Regions from separate parts of the Streptomyces sp. NPDC006314 genome, predicted to be linked through region 2. Evidence: riboswitches for the same ligand, from Rfam matches in the RefSeq annotation. Region 2 holds a riboswitch; the other holds the start of a gene.
What was found. Region 2 has a riboswitch for cobalamin ahead of ABZ079_RS15670 (CbtB-domain containing protein). Riboswitches for the same ligand answer to the same signal wherever they lie in the genome.
Positions count from the first base shown of each region.

Region 1 (7,193 bases), on a different contig from region 2:
ACTCCAGGTGGTTCAACCGTCCCCCGGTGGCAGCCAGTTGGTACGCCAGCACGTCCGCGGTGAGTGCGCGGCGGGCGGCGAGCCGGGCGGCGACGACACGCAGCGCGAGCGGGAGCCGGCCGGTCAGCTCGACCAGTGCGTGACCGGCGTCCAGTCCCTCGCGTCCGCTCACCGCGCGCAGCAGGGCCGCACTGTCCTCGCCGGTCAGCGGGCCGAGCGGAAAGCGCCGGGCACCGTCGAGGGCGGTCAGCGGCGAACGGCTGGTGACGATCACCGCGCAGCCGGGCCCGGCGGGCAGCAGAGGCCGTACCTGGGCCGCGTTGGCCGCGTCGTCCAGCACCAGCAGGATGCGGGCGGGCGCCAGCAAGGAGCGGAGCAACGCGGCCGCGGCGTCCGGGTGTTCGGGGACGTTGCGGGGCTCGACCCCGAGGTCGCGCAGCAGGGCGGCGAGTGCCTGCACGGCGGCGAGCGGGACCATGCCCGGGGTGGCGCCGTGCAGGTTGACGTAGAGCTGGCCGTCGGTGAAACGCTCCCGCAGCTCATGTGCCACATGCAGGGCCAACGCGCTCTTGCCGACGCCCGCCATACCGCTGATCACGGCGACGGCAGGGGCCGGTGCGGGCGGCTCGGTCAACGCCCGGCACAGCTCCCGGCGTACATCGGCGCGGCCGGTGAAGTGGGCCGGAGGAGCCGGCAACTGGGCCGGGCGCGGGGTCTGCTGCCGCGTGGCGGAGTCGGCTTCGCGGGGGGATGCGGGAGGCGTCGTGGCGCCAGCCGTCCCCGAGTCGTGTCCCGGACGCCGCTGTCGGCTGTCCTCGGCGACTCGCCGCCGGTCACCGTGCCCCTCGCGTTGCCGCTGTCCCTCGCCGCTCCCCCGCAGCACCTCGGCGTGCGCCTCACGGACCGCCGTGCCGGGCTCGATACCGAGTTCCTCGACCAGGCGGGCACGCAGGTCACGGTGGACGGCCAGGGCCTCGGCCTGGCGGCCGGTGCGATGCAGGGCGAGCATCAGCTGACGGTGGTACGCCTCGCGTAGCGGATACTCGGCGACGAGAGCCGCCAGCTCGGGGACCAGTGCGGCCAACCGGGCACCACCCAGCGCGAGTTCGGCGTCATAGCGCCACTCGAGCAGAAGCAGCCGCGCCTCCTCCAGGCGCTGCACGAGGGCGTATCCACCGAGGTCGGCGGGGAGCCCGCTGAGCGGGGTGCCGCGCCAGAGCGCGAGCGCGGCCGTGCAGGCACGTACGACGCCCGGCCAGTCCCGCAGGGCGTGCGCGGCACGCGCCTCGCTGACCCGTACGTCGAACACGTGCACGTCCAACTCGCCGTGATCCACGCGCAGCAGATACCCCGGCGGTACGGCCCTGAGCCGGTCGGGGTCGTCCAGAAGCCGGCGCAGCCGGGTGACATGGTTGTGCAGGGAGGCCTGAGCGGAGACGGGCGGCGCCCCGCCCCACAGGGCGTCCTTCAGCGACTCCACGGACACGACCCGGCCGGCCTCCAGCAGCAGGGCGGCGAGCAGGGTGCGCACCTTGGGACTACCGATGGCGCGGACACCGTCGTCGGAGGTGTCGTCCGGGGCCTGGGAAGCGCCGGCGAGGGTGCTGTCGGCGGGTTCGCCGGAAGGGCCGCCGGGGGTGCCGTACGAGATCTCGTACGGCGGTCGGTCGTAGAGGACGGGCGGTCCCAGCAGGCCGAACCGCAGCTCGTACCGCCGCATCACGCCGCCCCACTGCCTTCCCGCGCGGTCGGGACCGACCGTGCTCCGCGGCGGGCGCGCGCCCGCCGTTCCCTGGCGGATTCCCGCCCTGTCCACAACGGTTTCCCGCCACCTTCTGTTTCGCCGCTCCGGCTCAGGACCCGCCCGTCCCACCGCCTGTTCCCCTGTCGCCGGGGCGACTTCCGGCCAGCCGGTCCGCGACCCGCCGTGGAACCGTTGGCCACATGTTAGCGATCCGTTGGCGCATCCTGATGTGATCATTCCATCGGATCTGGCTCGACGGCGCGCGCGTAAGTCGCGTAACTCGGGGGAGTGTCGCCGCTGGCCGGATCCGGGGACGCAAGGGGCCCCGGGCGGCGGAGGTGAACGACCGGGGCTCCGTCCCGTTCCCTTCGCCGGGCCGCTGGACTCCCTTTCCCGGCCGCTGCGTTCGGGGCTTGCCCTTCCGGCCCGTGGCACGGCGCGGACCTTGGGGGCCGTCGCACAGCTCGGACTCCGGGCCCAGCCGCAGACCCAGAGATGCCCCGCCCCCGCACACGGTCAGATCACCGGCGGGCGGCCGAGCCGGGTGAGCCGCCACACCGCCCGCCAGCGCATCGCCCGTCGCTCTCCGGCCGGCTCCCGCACCCCCTCCAGGAATCCGCCGAACCATGCCTTCAGCCCCGGCCGGGAACGGGTGCGGGCGAGCGTGAGCAGCGTCCACACCCCCAGGTGCACCGGGATGAGCGGCAGGGGCAGTCGACGCCGGACGAGCCTGACGCGGTCGCGGGCGTTGATGCGGTAGTAGACGGCGTGCCGGGCCGGTGAGGTCTTGGGGTGCCGGAGCAGCACCCCGGGGGCGTGCAAAAGCGTGAAGAAGATCATCTCTGACCAACCGCACACCTGGTGGTACGCCCACCGCACATGACAGGCCGCTGCCCCCTCACAGGAGAAGAAGGAGCAGATCGGCGGCGTGAAGGACGAGCCCTGGCCGAGGCGAGAAGCAGCAAAGATCCTCGCCGCGAAAAGGCGGACGGGGTGGGAAGATCAGCGATCTGGAGGCCGGCCACGACATGGGCCCCGACACCGGCAGCGCCCATCTCACCGCCAAGGACAAGGCGGGCAGGCCCATGAGCGACACCTGCACGGTGACCCGCGGCAAGGGAAAGTGGCACCTCGTCGTCTTCACCGGGCAGCCCGTGCCGCAGGCGCGGACGGTCCAGCGCTCCCCCTCAGCCCTCGTCGGCGACGCGGACGGTCCAGCGCTCCTCGACCTTGGCCAGGCGCCAGTACGCGATGGCCACGGCCCAGACGACGACGAACAGGCCGGCGATGACATAGCCGACGTTGTCCAGGTCCAGGGCCGCGATCCAGCCCGTGACGTCATCATGCAGGCCGAGCTTGTCGTGCAGGACGCCGACCAGCTCGATCGTGCCGACGAAGAAGGCCACGGCGATGGACAGGCCGGTGATGGTGAGGTTGTAGAACACCTTCCGCACCGGGTTGGAGAAAGCCCACTGGTAGGCGAAGTTCATGAACGTGCCGTCGAGGGTGTCGAACAGGCTCATGCCGGCCGCGAACAGCAGCGGCAGGCACAGCACCGCGTACCACGGCAGACCCGCGGCGGCACCGTTGCCGGCCAGGGCGAGGAGCAGAACCTCCGTCGTGGTGTCGAAGCCGATGCCGAAGAGGAAGCCCAGCGGGAACATCTGGCCCGGGCGGCGGATGGACTTGGTGAGCCGGCCCAGGAGACGGTTCATGAAGCCGCGCGAGTCGAGGTGGGCCTCCAGTTCCGCCTCGTCGTAATGTCCGGCGCGCATCGCCCTGAATACGCGCAGGATGCCGAAGAGCGCGACGAGGTTGAGGGCGGCGATGAGGTACAGGAAGCTGCCGGAGACCGTGGTGCCGACGGTGCCGAGGACCTGGTGGGTTCGGGAGCCGTCGTTCATGAGGGTGCCGGCGAGCTTCGCGCCTCCGGCGACCAGGGCGGCCATGGCGACCACCACGCTGGAATGCCCGAGCGCGAACCAGAAGCCCACCGACACCGGCCGCTTTCCGTCGGCCATCAGCTTGCGGGTGGTGTTGTCGATCGCCGCGATGTGGTCCGCGTCGAAGGCATGCCGCATGCCGAGCGTGTACGCCGTGATGCCGAGACCCAGGCCGAACGCCTTGGTGCCCACCTCATAGTGACGGGGAATCACGAGCAGGAACAGGATGCCGAACGCGACCACGTGCAGGGCGACGATCACGCCCAGCAGGCCCACGGTCCGGACGGTGTCCTCGCGACGCCAGCGGAACGACGGGGACGGGGTGGCGGCGGTTTCGGGCACGCCTTCGGACACGGTCATGCGTTCACGCTCCAGCACCTCGTGGATCAGCTTCGTGATGCCGTGGCCGGTCTCCTGGCTGACGGGTCGCCGCGCCCGCCCCTGCCTTCCCGGCTGTGCGGCCAGTGGCGTGTAGGGGGCGGGAACTTCCCGATCACAGTGGCGAGGGCCGCTCCGGTCTGAGCCCTGAGGGCTGTCACCGGTCTTCCCGAACACCACGGCCTGCTCACACTAGGGGGCGGTGGGTAGCGGCTGCAAGGCTGCACAGCTGAACAGGTATGGAGGCGCGGGGCAGGTGGCTGCGATGATGGGGGCATGCATCTCGTCCCCGCGGATCGTGCCGGGCAGCGCACCATCGACGGCCATCGGGTCTGTGACGCCATCGCCGCCGTCGGCGAGCCGGAGCGGGTACGCGCCTGGGCCGATCGCTTCTCGCTGCTCTCCGATCCCGGCCGTCTGTCCCTGCTGCTCGCGCTCCACGAGGCCGGTCGGCTCGTCGACGGATCGATCTCCGCACTGCTGAAACACTGCGTCTCACCCGACTGACGCGCTACCGTCCGCTGCCGCGCCCCTTCTCGATGCTCGCTCCCACGTGGTCACCCAGGCCATGGAGCCGCCCTGCCTCTGCCACAGAGCCGGTTGCCGCCCTGACCCGCGTGCGCCCCACCCCGGTCGAGGCGTAACAACCGTTCTATAGAGTGATGATGACTGATCATCACTGTCGTTGATGAAGCAAGGCAGTGCGACGGCGACCTGCCGTACAGAGAAACAGGGGAACCACATGAGCCTGATACGCAAGCGCGTCGGCACGATCCTCGGCATGGGCGCGATGCTCGTCGGGGTGGCGCTCACCGCCGGGGCCGGCACTGCCAACGCCATGGACCCGGACGGGTCGTACACCATCACCATCCACAATTCCAGCGGGAAGGTGATCGGGTACGCCCGCTGGAACGCCGACCCGCAGCCCGCCCCCGACATTCCGGGCGATGCCCTCATCGCCAAGGACGTGTACGCCGACGGCTTGGGAATCGAGGCGGAGCTCAGCAACGGCCGCATCGCTTCCACCCGGGGCCACGACTCCCCCTACATGAAGATCGTCCCCGGCAACCTCCCCGAAGGGAAGGCGTACAAGCTGCGGGGCTGCATCGTGACCAGCACGTACCGGGAGTGCTCGCCCTGGCACGACGTCCGCGCCTGAGCCGCGAGGCGCGCGCGTGCCCCCCGTCCACCCAGGCGGATCCGCGAGGACATGGCTCCCGGGGATGCCGCCGCGTCCGGGGGGCGCGGCACGCGCGCGCCGCAGCCGTCGTCTCCGCTGAACGAGAAGACCCCGGGTCGGACGATGTCCGACCCGGGGTCTCAGTGGAGCCGCTTTCGGGATTCGAACCCGAGACCTACGCATTACGAGTGCGTTGCTCTGGCCATCTGAGCTAAAGCGGCGCGCTGCCCACACCATGGTGCGATCAGCAACGTCGGTAAGTCTACACAGTTTCCAAGGGTGCTTCGCACCCACCCCGGAGCCCTCCGCTCCGGGGTGGGTGGACGGGCTATGAGCAGCGCTTTCCGGCGGTCGGCGGGGTGCCGCGGAGCAGATAGGTGTTGATCGCCGTGTCGATGCAGCTGCTGCCACGGCCGTAGGCGGTGTGGCCGTCACCGACGTAGGTCAGGAGGCGGGCCGAGGAGAGCTGGCGGGCCAGGGACTGCGCCTCGCGGTAGGGGGTCGCCGGGTCGCGGGTGGTGCCGACCACCACGATCGGCGCCGCACCCTTCGCCTCGATGCGGTGCGGTTCGCCCGTCGCCTTCACCGGCCAGTACGCGCAGTTCAGCGAGGCCCAGGCCAGGCCGCCACCGAAGATGGGGGACGCCTTCTCGAACTGGGGCAGCGCCTTCTCCACCTGTTCGGGGCCGGAGAAGGCCGGCGGCAGGTCCAGGCAGTTCACTGCGGCGTTGGCCATCATCAGGTTGCTGTAGCGGCCGCTCTTGTCACGCTCGTAGTAGCTGTCGGAGAGCACGAGCAGGCCCGCGCCGTCGTTCTCCTTCATCGCCGAGAACAGCGCCTCGCGCAGCTGCTCCCACGTCCCCTCGTCGTACATCGCCGCGATCACCCCGGTGGTGGCGAGCGCCTCGCCGAGCCTGCGGCCGCCCGGGTCGCCCGCCGGGATGGGGTGGGTGTCCAGCTTGCGGAAGAACGCCTTGAGGTGGTCGCCGACCTGTGCGGGCGTCGTACTCGTGCCGCCGAGCGGGCAGTCGGGGTGCCGTACGCAGTCCTTCGCGAACTCCTGGAACGCCGTCTCGAATCCCGCCGTCTGGTCGAGGTTCAGCTCGCGGGCGTCGAGGCTGGGGTCCATCGCGCCGTCCAGGACCATACGGCCCACCCGCTCCGGGAACAGACCGGCGTACGTCGCCCCGAGGAACGTGCCGTACGACGCCCCGACGTAGTTCAGCTTCCGGTCGCCCAGCACCGCCCGCACGATGTCCATGTCCCGTGCCGTCTCGACGGTGGAGACGTGCCGGAGCAGCCGTGCCGAATGCGCACCGCAGCCCTCCGTGAACTTCTTGTCGGCCGCGACCAGCGCGTTCCGCTCCCCCTGGTCGTCGGGCGTCAGGTCCGTCTGCGTGTATGCGTCCATCTGACGTCCGTCGAGGCATTCGACGGGCTCGCTGCGGGCGACGCCCCGCGGGTCCACCGCGGCCATGTCGTAGCGGGCACGGACGTCCGCCGGGTAGCCGATGCCGGCGTACTGCTGGAGGTAGCTGATCGCGGAGCCGCCCGGGCCACCCGGGTTGACCAGCAGTGAGCCGAGCGGCTTGCCCTTGCCGGTGGCCTTCTTGCGGGCGACGGCGAGCCGGACGTCGCCCGAGCCGGGCTTCGCGTAATCCAGCGGGGCCTTGATCGTCGCGCACTGGAAGCCGGGGGTACCGCAGCTGCGCCAGTGCGGCCGCTGCGCGTAGTACGGCGTCAGCGCCGACGGCGTCGACCGCGGCAGCGCGGCCAGCGCCGCGTCCACCGTCCCGCCCGTCGACATGGTCGGACTCCCGGAGGAGCAGGCGGTCACGAGCAGCGCGGCGGCCGTGAGGAGCGCGGCCATGAGACGGTCCATCGTCGGGATGTGGGTGCCCCGGGGCCGGAGCGGAGATCGGCGGCAGTGGGATGACCTGGTGTGCAT
Region 1 covers NZ_JBEXRL010000019.1:50,240-57,432, reverse strand. The annotation lists gene ABZ079_RS28660 (BTAD domain-containing putative transcriptional regulator) at 1-1,720, opposite strand, end outside; partial or broken gene ABZ079_RS28655 (glycosyltransferase family 2 protein) at 2,261-2,569, opposite strand; gene ABZ079_RS28650 (HoxN/HupN/NixA family nickel/cobalt transporter) at 2,932-4,047, opposite strand; cobalamin riboswitch at 4,074-4,261, opposite strand; gene ABZ079_RS28645 (hypothetical protein) at 4,342-4,572, shown strand; gene ABZ079_RS28640 (hypothetical protein) at 4,808-5,224, shown strand; tRNA gene ABZ079_RS28635 (tRNA-Thr) at 5,390-5,466, opposite strand; gene ABZ079_RS28630 (alpha/beta hydrolase) at 5,574-7,115, opposite strand.
Region 1: another riboswitch for cobalamin. It lies ahead of ABZ079_RS28650 (HoxN/HupN/NixA family nickel/cobalt transporter); the one in region 2 lies ahead of ABZ079_RS15670 (CbtB-domain containing protein).

Region 2 (7,193 bases):
CAGGAGTACGCTGAAACGGCCGGGGCACGTCGTGTGCCGGAGACGGACGCATCCCGCTCTTCAGGCCTCACACGTCCCCCGCCCTGCGCTCCTTGGCTGTGCCACGTGATCGGTGAGCACCCGCTCCCCACCCGACCGCCGAGGCCGGGCCACCCGAGCCCGGCGTTCGTTCTGCTCTCGCCGAACGAGAGCGGGAAGGAGAAACGGCATGATCCAGCCAGCCGATATCCGCGAGTGGCGCAACCGCGATGTCGTCGACCCGAAGGGTCACAAGATCGGCGCGCTCGAAGCCGTCTACGTGGACACCACCACCGACCAACCGGCCATGGTCACCGTCCGGACCGGTCTGCCCACCCACCGGTTCCTTGTCTTCGTGCCCCTCGACGAGACAGTCCTCGGCCCGGACTACGTCAAGGTCTCCTACGACAGGGCACGCGTCAGGAAGTCCCCTTCGATCGGCACGGACGACGTGCTGCCCGCCGAGCAGGAGGAGGCGATCTTCCATTACTACGGCATGGCCTACCAACCAGGGGCCGGCGGCGAACGGCAACTCGCGCGCCGCTGACGGCCGCGTCCGGCCAAGGGAGGTGTTCCCGTCATGGTGATCTTCCTGCTGATCGTCATCGTCGCCATCGTGCTGGGACTGATCGGCGCGACGGTGGAGGGTCTCGGCTATCTGCTGATCATCGGCATCGCGCTCCTCGTCGCCGACCTGGTCCTCGCCGCCGTGCGGTTGTCCCGGCGCTCCCATCGGCACGTCCTCCGCTGACGGATTCCCGCGCCGGCGGACTCGCCGGTCGCCCGGCACATCCCGCCAGGGAACCCGCCGACCCGGCACCTCGGACACAGGCCGCCGAACCGGCCGTTCACCGCTCCGCCCAGAACACGACCGTCACACGGCCCTCGCCGCCTCGCTGAGCCCCGTACGCCCGCCACCACCAGGCCATGAGGGCCATGGCAGCCCCCGAGGCCCTCGACCGCGCCCCGACCGCGGCCGCATCATGATCACCGGGTCGGCGCGGGCGTTCGTGGCAGGCGTCGACATCAAGGAGACGCGGCCGACGGCCAAGACCATGCGAACCGTGCCTGACCGGACGCCCCGTGGGCGCGGGGAGGCCGAGCGTGCCGGGCCGGTCTCGGGCGAACGGCGCCTGGTCGATGCGGTGTTCGCGACCTGGGGCCAGAAGGGCGGATGGGCGCCTTCGCCGGCAGGAGGCCACCCGAGTCCCATCGCACCCACCGCACTCAGCAGACCGGTCACCTACCGCGAGAGGAAGATCACGCCAGGTGGCGCGGTCTTGGCGGGCTACGCGTCACGCGGTACGGTCTGTCAGATATCGACGACGGCGAGACGGAAGCCGGTGGGAATCCGGCACGGTCGCGCCACTGTATGCGAGAGGCGTCTCGTGAGTCAGACCCGTGGCCGTCGTCCACTGCACCACCGAGATGGGACGCGAACTCCCAGAGGAGGTTCTGCCATGGCGCAGACCGTCGCCCAGCCGACAGCCACCACTCCCGCCATCCCCGCCAAGCTGCCGCTGAAGGCGATAGCTCCCTGGGCGGTCTTCTTCGGCATCATGATGCTGATCCTGCTCTACTTCGTCGGCGCCGAGCAGGGCGCCACCTCCGTGTTCAGCGGCACGGACGTCCACGAGTGGGTGCACGACGCCCGCCACCTGCTCGGCTTCCCCTGCCACTGACGCGAGGGACGCCGCACGCCCATGAACTCCGCAACGGTAAGAAACCTCCTCGTTCGGGGCATGCTCGCCGGCCTGGCCGCCGGCGTGCTCGCCCTGGTCGTCTCCTACCTCCTCGGTGAGCCGAACGTCGACAAGGCGATCGGCTTCGAGGACGCCCACTCCCACGAGCACGAGATGGAGGTCGTCTCCCGCTCCCTGCAGTCCACCGCCGGTCTCGCCACCGGTGTCCTCGTCTACGGGGTCGCCTTCGGCGGCATCGCCGCGCTGGCCTTCTGCTTCGCGCTGGGCCGCGTGGGCAGCTTCTCCCCGCGGGTGACCGCGCTGCTGCTGTCCGGCTGCGCACTGCTCGCCGTGTACGTGGTCCCGTTCCTGAAGTACCCGGCCAACCCGCCGTCGGTCGGCGACCCCGACACCATCGGCAAGCGGACCACCCTGTACTTCCTGATGATGCTGCTCAGCGTCCTCCTCGCGGTCGCCGCCACCATCCTGGGCAAGCGCCTGGCGCCCGCTCTGGGTACCTGGTGGGCGACCGTGGCCGCGGTGGCCGCCTTCGCCGTCGTGATCGGTCTGGCCTATGAGTTCCTGCCCGTCATCAACGAGGTGCCGGCGGACTTCCCGGCCACCCTGCTGTGGCGGTTCCGTCTGTCCGCACTGGCCATCCAGAGCGTTCTGTGGGCCGGATTCGGGCTGCTCTTCGGCGAGTTGGCCGAGCGGCAGCTGAACCCCAAGCCGGCGACAGCCCCGTCCGGGCGGACAGTTCCCGCCTCGAACTAAGCGGTTTTGGGACACGAGAGGGCCCCTTGGAACCATCCGGGGGCCCTCTCGCGTTCTCCGGGCACCGACGCGATCGGATCACGGACAGGGCACAGAACACCGTCCGATGGGGCGGGTACCGCCAAGCCGAGGAGCGGAGGAACCGAGTGGCCAGACATCCCCAGCCGCGCCGCATCACGCTCGGGGGCCGTGAGGCGGTCGCCCTCACCGTCGAGGAATACGAGCAGCTGATCGCCAGCCGACGGCAGATCGGCGGTCAGAGCGCCCGGGTACGGGTGCTCGCCCAGCAGGTGAAGCGGACCGAACGGCTCCTGCACGAGCTGGAAACGCTGGTCGACAACCCGGCGGATCGCCACGAGCAGAACGGCACCGTGCCGTCGGAGTGCCCGGCGTCCTGTTCCACGGCCCGGGCGGCGGAGTGGGACGCGGGAACCGACTGCCTGCGCTGTGCGATAGCGGCGCTGCTGCGCCGTCACCGGGACGCGGCCTCCTGAACCACGGCGCCCGCCGGTCTCAGCGCGCCGCGGCGGTGCCCGGCGCGGCCAGGGGCTGCCCGAGCCGCAGATTCCAGCGTCCGGCCCGTCCACTGAGCTGTGTGGCCGTCAACGGCGGTACGTCGAGCCGCCAGAAGGCAGCCGTGGGCAGGCTCAGGACATGAACGACCGCGGCCCGTACGACCTCTGGCTCCACCACGGCGACCGTACGGCCGTCCGTGTCCGGCGCGGTGTCCAGCCAGCGCCCGACCCGCTCGCACACGTCCCGCACCGATTCCCCGCCGTGCCCCGACCAGCCCGCGTCGGCGAGCCAACGGCCCACCGCCTCCGGCTCGGCGGCTCCCACCTCCTCAAGGGTGCGGCCTCGCCAACGGCCCGCATCCAGACCCTGCAACTCCGGCGTCGCCACGCCGTCGAGGCCGAGCGCTGCCGCCGTCTCGCGGCAGCGCACGCTCGGGGAAGTGATGACACGGGCGTACGCGGGCAGCGCGCCGGCCGCCGAGAGGGCGTGGGCGGCCCCGACGGCGTCGATCGAGTCGCCGTCGTAGAAGCGGGCCTGCCGCAGCGACGGGCTCGTCGCGGGTGAGACGAAGGTGACGCGGCTGGTCACGTGGCTGCTCCTCCCGCGGCTGCCAAGACCTCAGCGATCCGCGGCAGCACGGGTGCCGCCAGCGGGCGCCGGGCCGCACGCGCACCTGCTCGTCGCCCCGCCGCGTGGCGAACATAGCATCCGCGGAAGTCGCGGTTTCCGCAGATTCGGGGCCCGCATCGGACGACTATGGCCGCTCCAGCCATGCGGACTTCCCGAACTCGCCCTGACATGGCACGGTTTGATCGCTGAATCGCACAATCGCGTACGGGCGTACCGGGCGCACGCTGTCGGCAGCACGGACGGGGGACGCACATGGGGAGTGATGCCGCGTGGCCGGAATGAAGCTCTATTCACTCGAATCCGGCGATCCGCGGCGGCTCGGCCCCTACCGGCTGCTGCGGCGGATCGCCACCGGCGGCATGGGCCGCATCTATCTCGCCCGGCAGGAAGCCCTGGGGACCCCCGCCAGCGCCGCGGGGCCCACCGGGACCGCGGTGGACCACGGGCTCGTCGCGGTCAAGACACTCCTCGCCGAGGGGTTCGTGAGCAGGCCGGACCGGGAGCGGTTCGCCCGCGAGGTGGAATTGGCGGGGCGGGTCGACAGCGCGTACACCGCCACGGTGCTCGACGCCGACGCGAGGGCGGAGCGCCCGTGGCTCGCCATCGAGTTCATTCCGGCGCCCAGCCTGGCCGAACTCGTCGTCAGCGCCGGGACGTTGCCCGTCGACGGAGTGCGCTGGGCCGCGGCCGGGGCGGCGCGGGCGCTGGTCGAGCTGCACGGCCTGGGGGTCGTCCACCGCGACATCAAGCCCCTGAACATCCTGCTGCCCCATGACGGCCCCCGCCTGATCGACTTCAGCATCTCACACGCCCACGACCACACCAGCTCGACGACGACCATCGGCACTTTCGCGTTCACCTCGCCGGAACAGGCGTGCGGCAAGAAGTCCACCGCCGCGTCCGACATGTACTCCCTGGGGGCCACGCTCTTCTTCCTCGCGGTCGGCCGCCCGCCGTACGAGCAGACGGACCACTCCATCGGGATCCTCGCCCTCGTCCAGCGCGGAGAGCTCGACACCAGCGGACTGCCGCCGGAACTGGAACCGCTGATCCTCCCCCTGCTGGAGGCCGACCCCGCGAGACGTCCGGCCCCGTCCGACGTCCTACGGGACGTTCTCGCCGGCCTCGACCGGATGACGGCGGGCGGGGGCACCGAGCGGTGCCTGCCGCGGTCGTGGACCGCGCTGATCGAGGAGTACGCGGAGCAGGGCCGTCAACTCCGCGACAACACACTCGACTTGGACGCGGCCGAAGCACCGACTCGGGTGAAGCCCGGGAGCGCCCGGGACGGCGGTGCGGACGAGGCGATCAGCGAGATGCGCGAGCAGCTGGAGGCCCTGCGCAGGCAGCGGGACGCCTTGGTGCGGGAGCAGGCCGAGGAGCAGGCGGAGGCGGAGGCACGGGAGCGCGCGCGCCGGGAAGAGGAACAGCGCAGGCGCCGGGAACAAGCGCGGAAGGAAGAGGCGGAACGCAGGGAGCGCGAGCGCAGGGAACAGGAGAGGGAGGAGAAGGAACAGAAGGAACGCGAGCGCAGGGAGAGTCAGCGCAGGGAACGCGAACACATCGCGCGCGAGAGGACCGAGACGTCCGCCAAGGACAAGAGCACCGGCGCGGTGTCGACCCCCAAGGCACCGCCGAAGCCCGGGGCGGCGAAGAAACCCGCCCAGAAATCGGGTTCCCCGGAAGGCTAGGGCGGTCTGTTCGTGGCCGCACTCGTCATCGGGTTACTGCTCTGGCAGCCTTGGGAGAAGAAGGGCCACGACACCCCGAAGAGCAGCCCCACCTCCGCTTTCACCTTCTCCGGCAGCGGCGGCACCAGCGGCCTCGGCGGCCCCGGCGACGGTATCGACGGCGGCACCGACGACTCCGGCTCCTCCAGTTCCTCGGGCGGTGGCTCCGATGACACCGAGCCCGAACCCGAGGCGGAGACCAGCTCCCCCGAGCCCGACCCCACCGAAGACGCCTTCAGGGCCGTCTCGTACGGGGACTGCCTGGACGTCGTCGACACCGGTTACGGCGGCACCACCAAGTACGACTGGAGCGAGGAGAAGCCGGACACGACGTCCTGCGGCTACGGGACGCGCGTGAAAGTCACCGGCACCACCGGCGACTGCGCGTCCGGCGTGGGCAAGGCCACCTGGTCGTACTACTCCACCAGCAGCGGCGAGCGGACCGCGCTCTGCCTCACCGGCCTGTACCACCAGGGTGACTGCCTGCTCGCCAAGCGCGCGGGCAACTACGTCAGCAGCGTCGCGATGCTGTCGTCCCCGAATTGCACGGACCGGAGGGTTCCCGCCGCGTACAACGAGATTCTGGTCGTCACGGACATCTACCGGGCGACGGCGGGCGCCGGTAGCGAGGTCTGCCGCCATGAGCGGTACGACGCCAACACGTACTGGTCCACGAAGGTGGACGACGGCGCGACGCTGCTGTGCCTGAAGGCGTACGACTGAGCCCCCCGCGGAGGACTGGGCCACGCGGTGCTGATCGGTGTTTCGCCGCACCCCCGTCGAGGGACACGTTCGCCGGTGGGCGATCCCGCGCCGGCAGCTGCGACAGCCGGCGGCCACGCCCCTCTCGGGCGGTCGCCCTGCCCACCGCCGGCGTCCGCCACGTCGGCGGGCGCCGCCGGCCTGCGACGTCACGCGGTGGAACCGTCGGCCTCCACGCGTGCCCGCGGTCGGCACACCTGCCACCCGCCGTCGACGCGGTGGCCGGGCAAGTGTCCGTCCCCGCAGGCCCGTCGCCGCGGTGAAGACCACCTTCAGCCTCCACCGGCCGGCCGTGTCGTCTCGTCGGGCGCCGGAGGCAGTGCGAGATGCGCGAGGTCACCGGGCGGAGGAGTGGTCACCGGCCACAGTGGGGCGGCGCTCCCGTCGGCGAGTGCGGCCGGCGCGTCGGTGAGGTTCATACGCTCACGCAGCCGGCCGTAGAAGTCCGTCGGGCCCAGCCGGACCGCCTTGAGCCGGCGGGGAGCGGCGTACACGCCGATCCAGTCCCCGGGACTCAGCACACCGCGCAGCTGGCCGTCGATGCTGACGGCTGCCTGGCCGGACCGTTCGAGCACCCGCAGGGCGATGGGCTCGTCGGGGGCGGCCACGACCGAGCGGTTGAACACCATGTGCGGGGCGACCGGCGTGAAGACAAGGCCTTCCGCGCGGGGCGAGACGACCGGACCGCCGGCGGCGAAGCTGTACGCGGTGGAGCCCGTCGGCGTGGCCACCAGCAGCGCGTCCGCTGAGTAGCTGGCGAGGAGCCGGCCGGCCAGATAGACCCCGACCGACACCTGCCGGTCCCGGGCCAGCTTCTCCACGACGACGTCGTTCAGGGCCATGACGTTCAGGGCGACGCCCCAGTCGCCGCCCACCTCGCACTCCATGCGGATCCGGGGCGGCGGCAGCAGCGGACCACGGCCGTACCGCAGCAGCGCCTCCATCTGCGCGGGCACCTCCAGCCGGCACGACGCCCGCATGGTGAGGAGCATCCGGCTCTCGACGGTGATCCGCTCCTCCCGGACCGCGTCCAGCGCCGCGCGCACCGCCGGGGCCGGGACCTCCGTCAGGAAGCCGACCC
Region 2 covers NZ_JBEXRL010000007.1:234,637-241,829, reverse strand. The annotation lists gene ABZ079_RS15680 (PRC-barrel domain-containing protein) at 209-565, shown strand; gene ABZ079_RS15675 (hypothetical protein) at 599-769, shown strand; cobalamin riboswitch at 1,308-1,442, shown strand; gene ABZ079_RS15670 (CbtB-domain containing protein) at 1,479-1,700, shown strand; gene ABZ079_RS15665 (CbtA family protein) at 1,722-2,474, shown strand; gene ABZ079_RS15660 (hypothetical protein) at 2,621-2,968, shown strand; gene ABZ079_RS15655 (histidine phosphatase family protein) at 2,988-3,578, opposite strand; gene ABZ079_RS15650 (serine/threonine-protein kinase) at 3,899-5,311, shown strand; gene ABZ079_RS15645 (hypothetical protein) at 5,324-6,073, shown strand; gene ABZ079_RS15640 (NAD(+)/NADH kinase) at 6,385-7,193, opposite strand, start outside.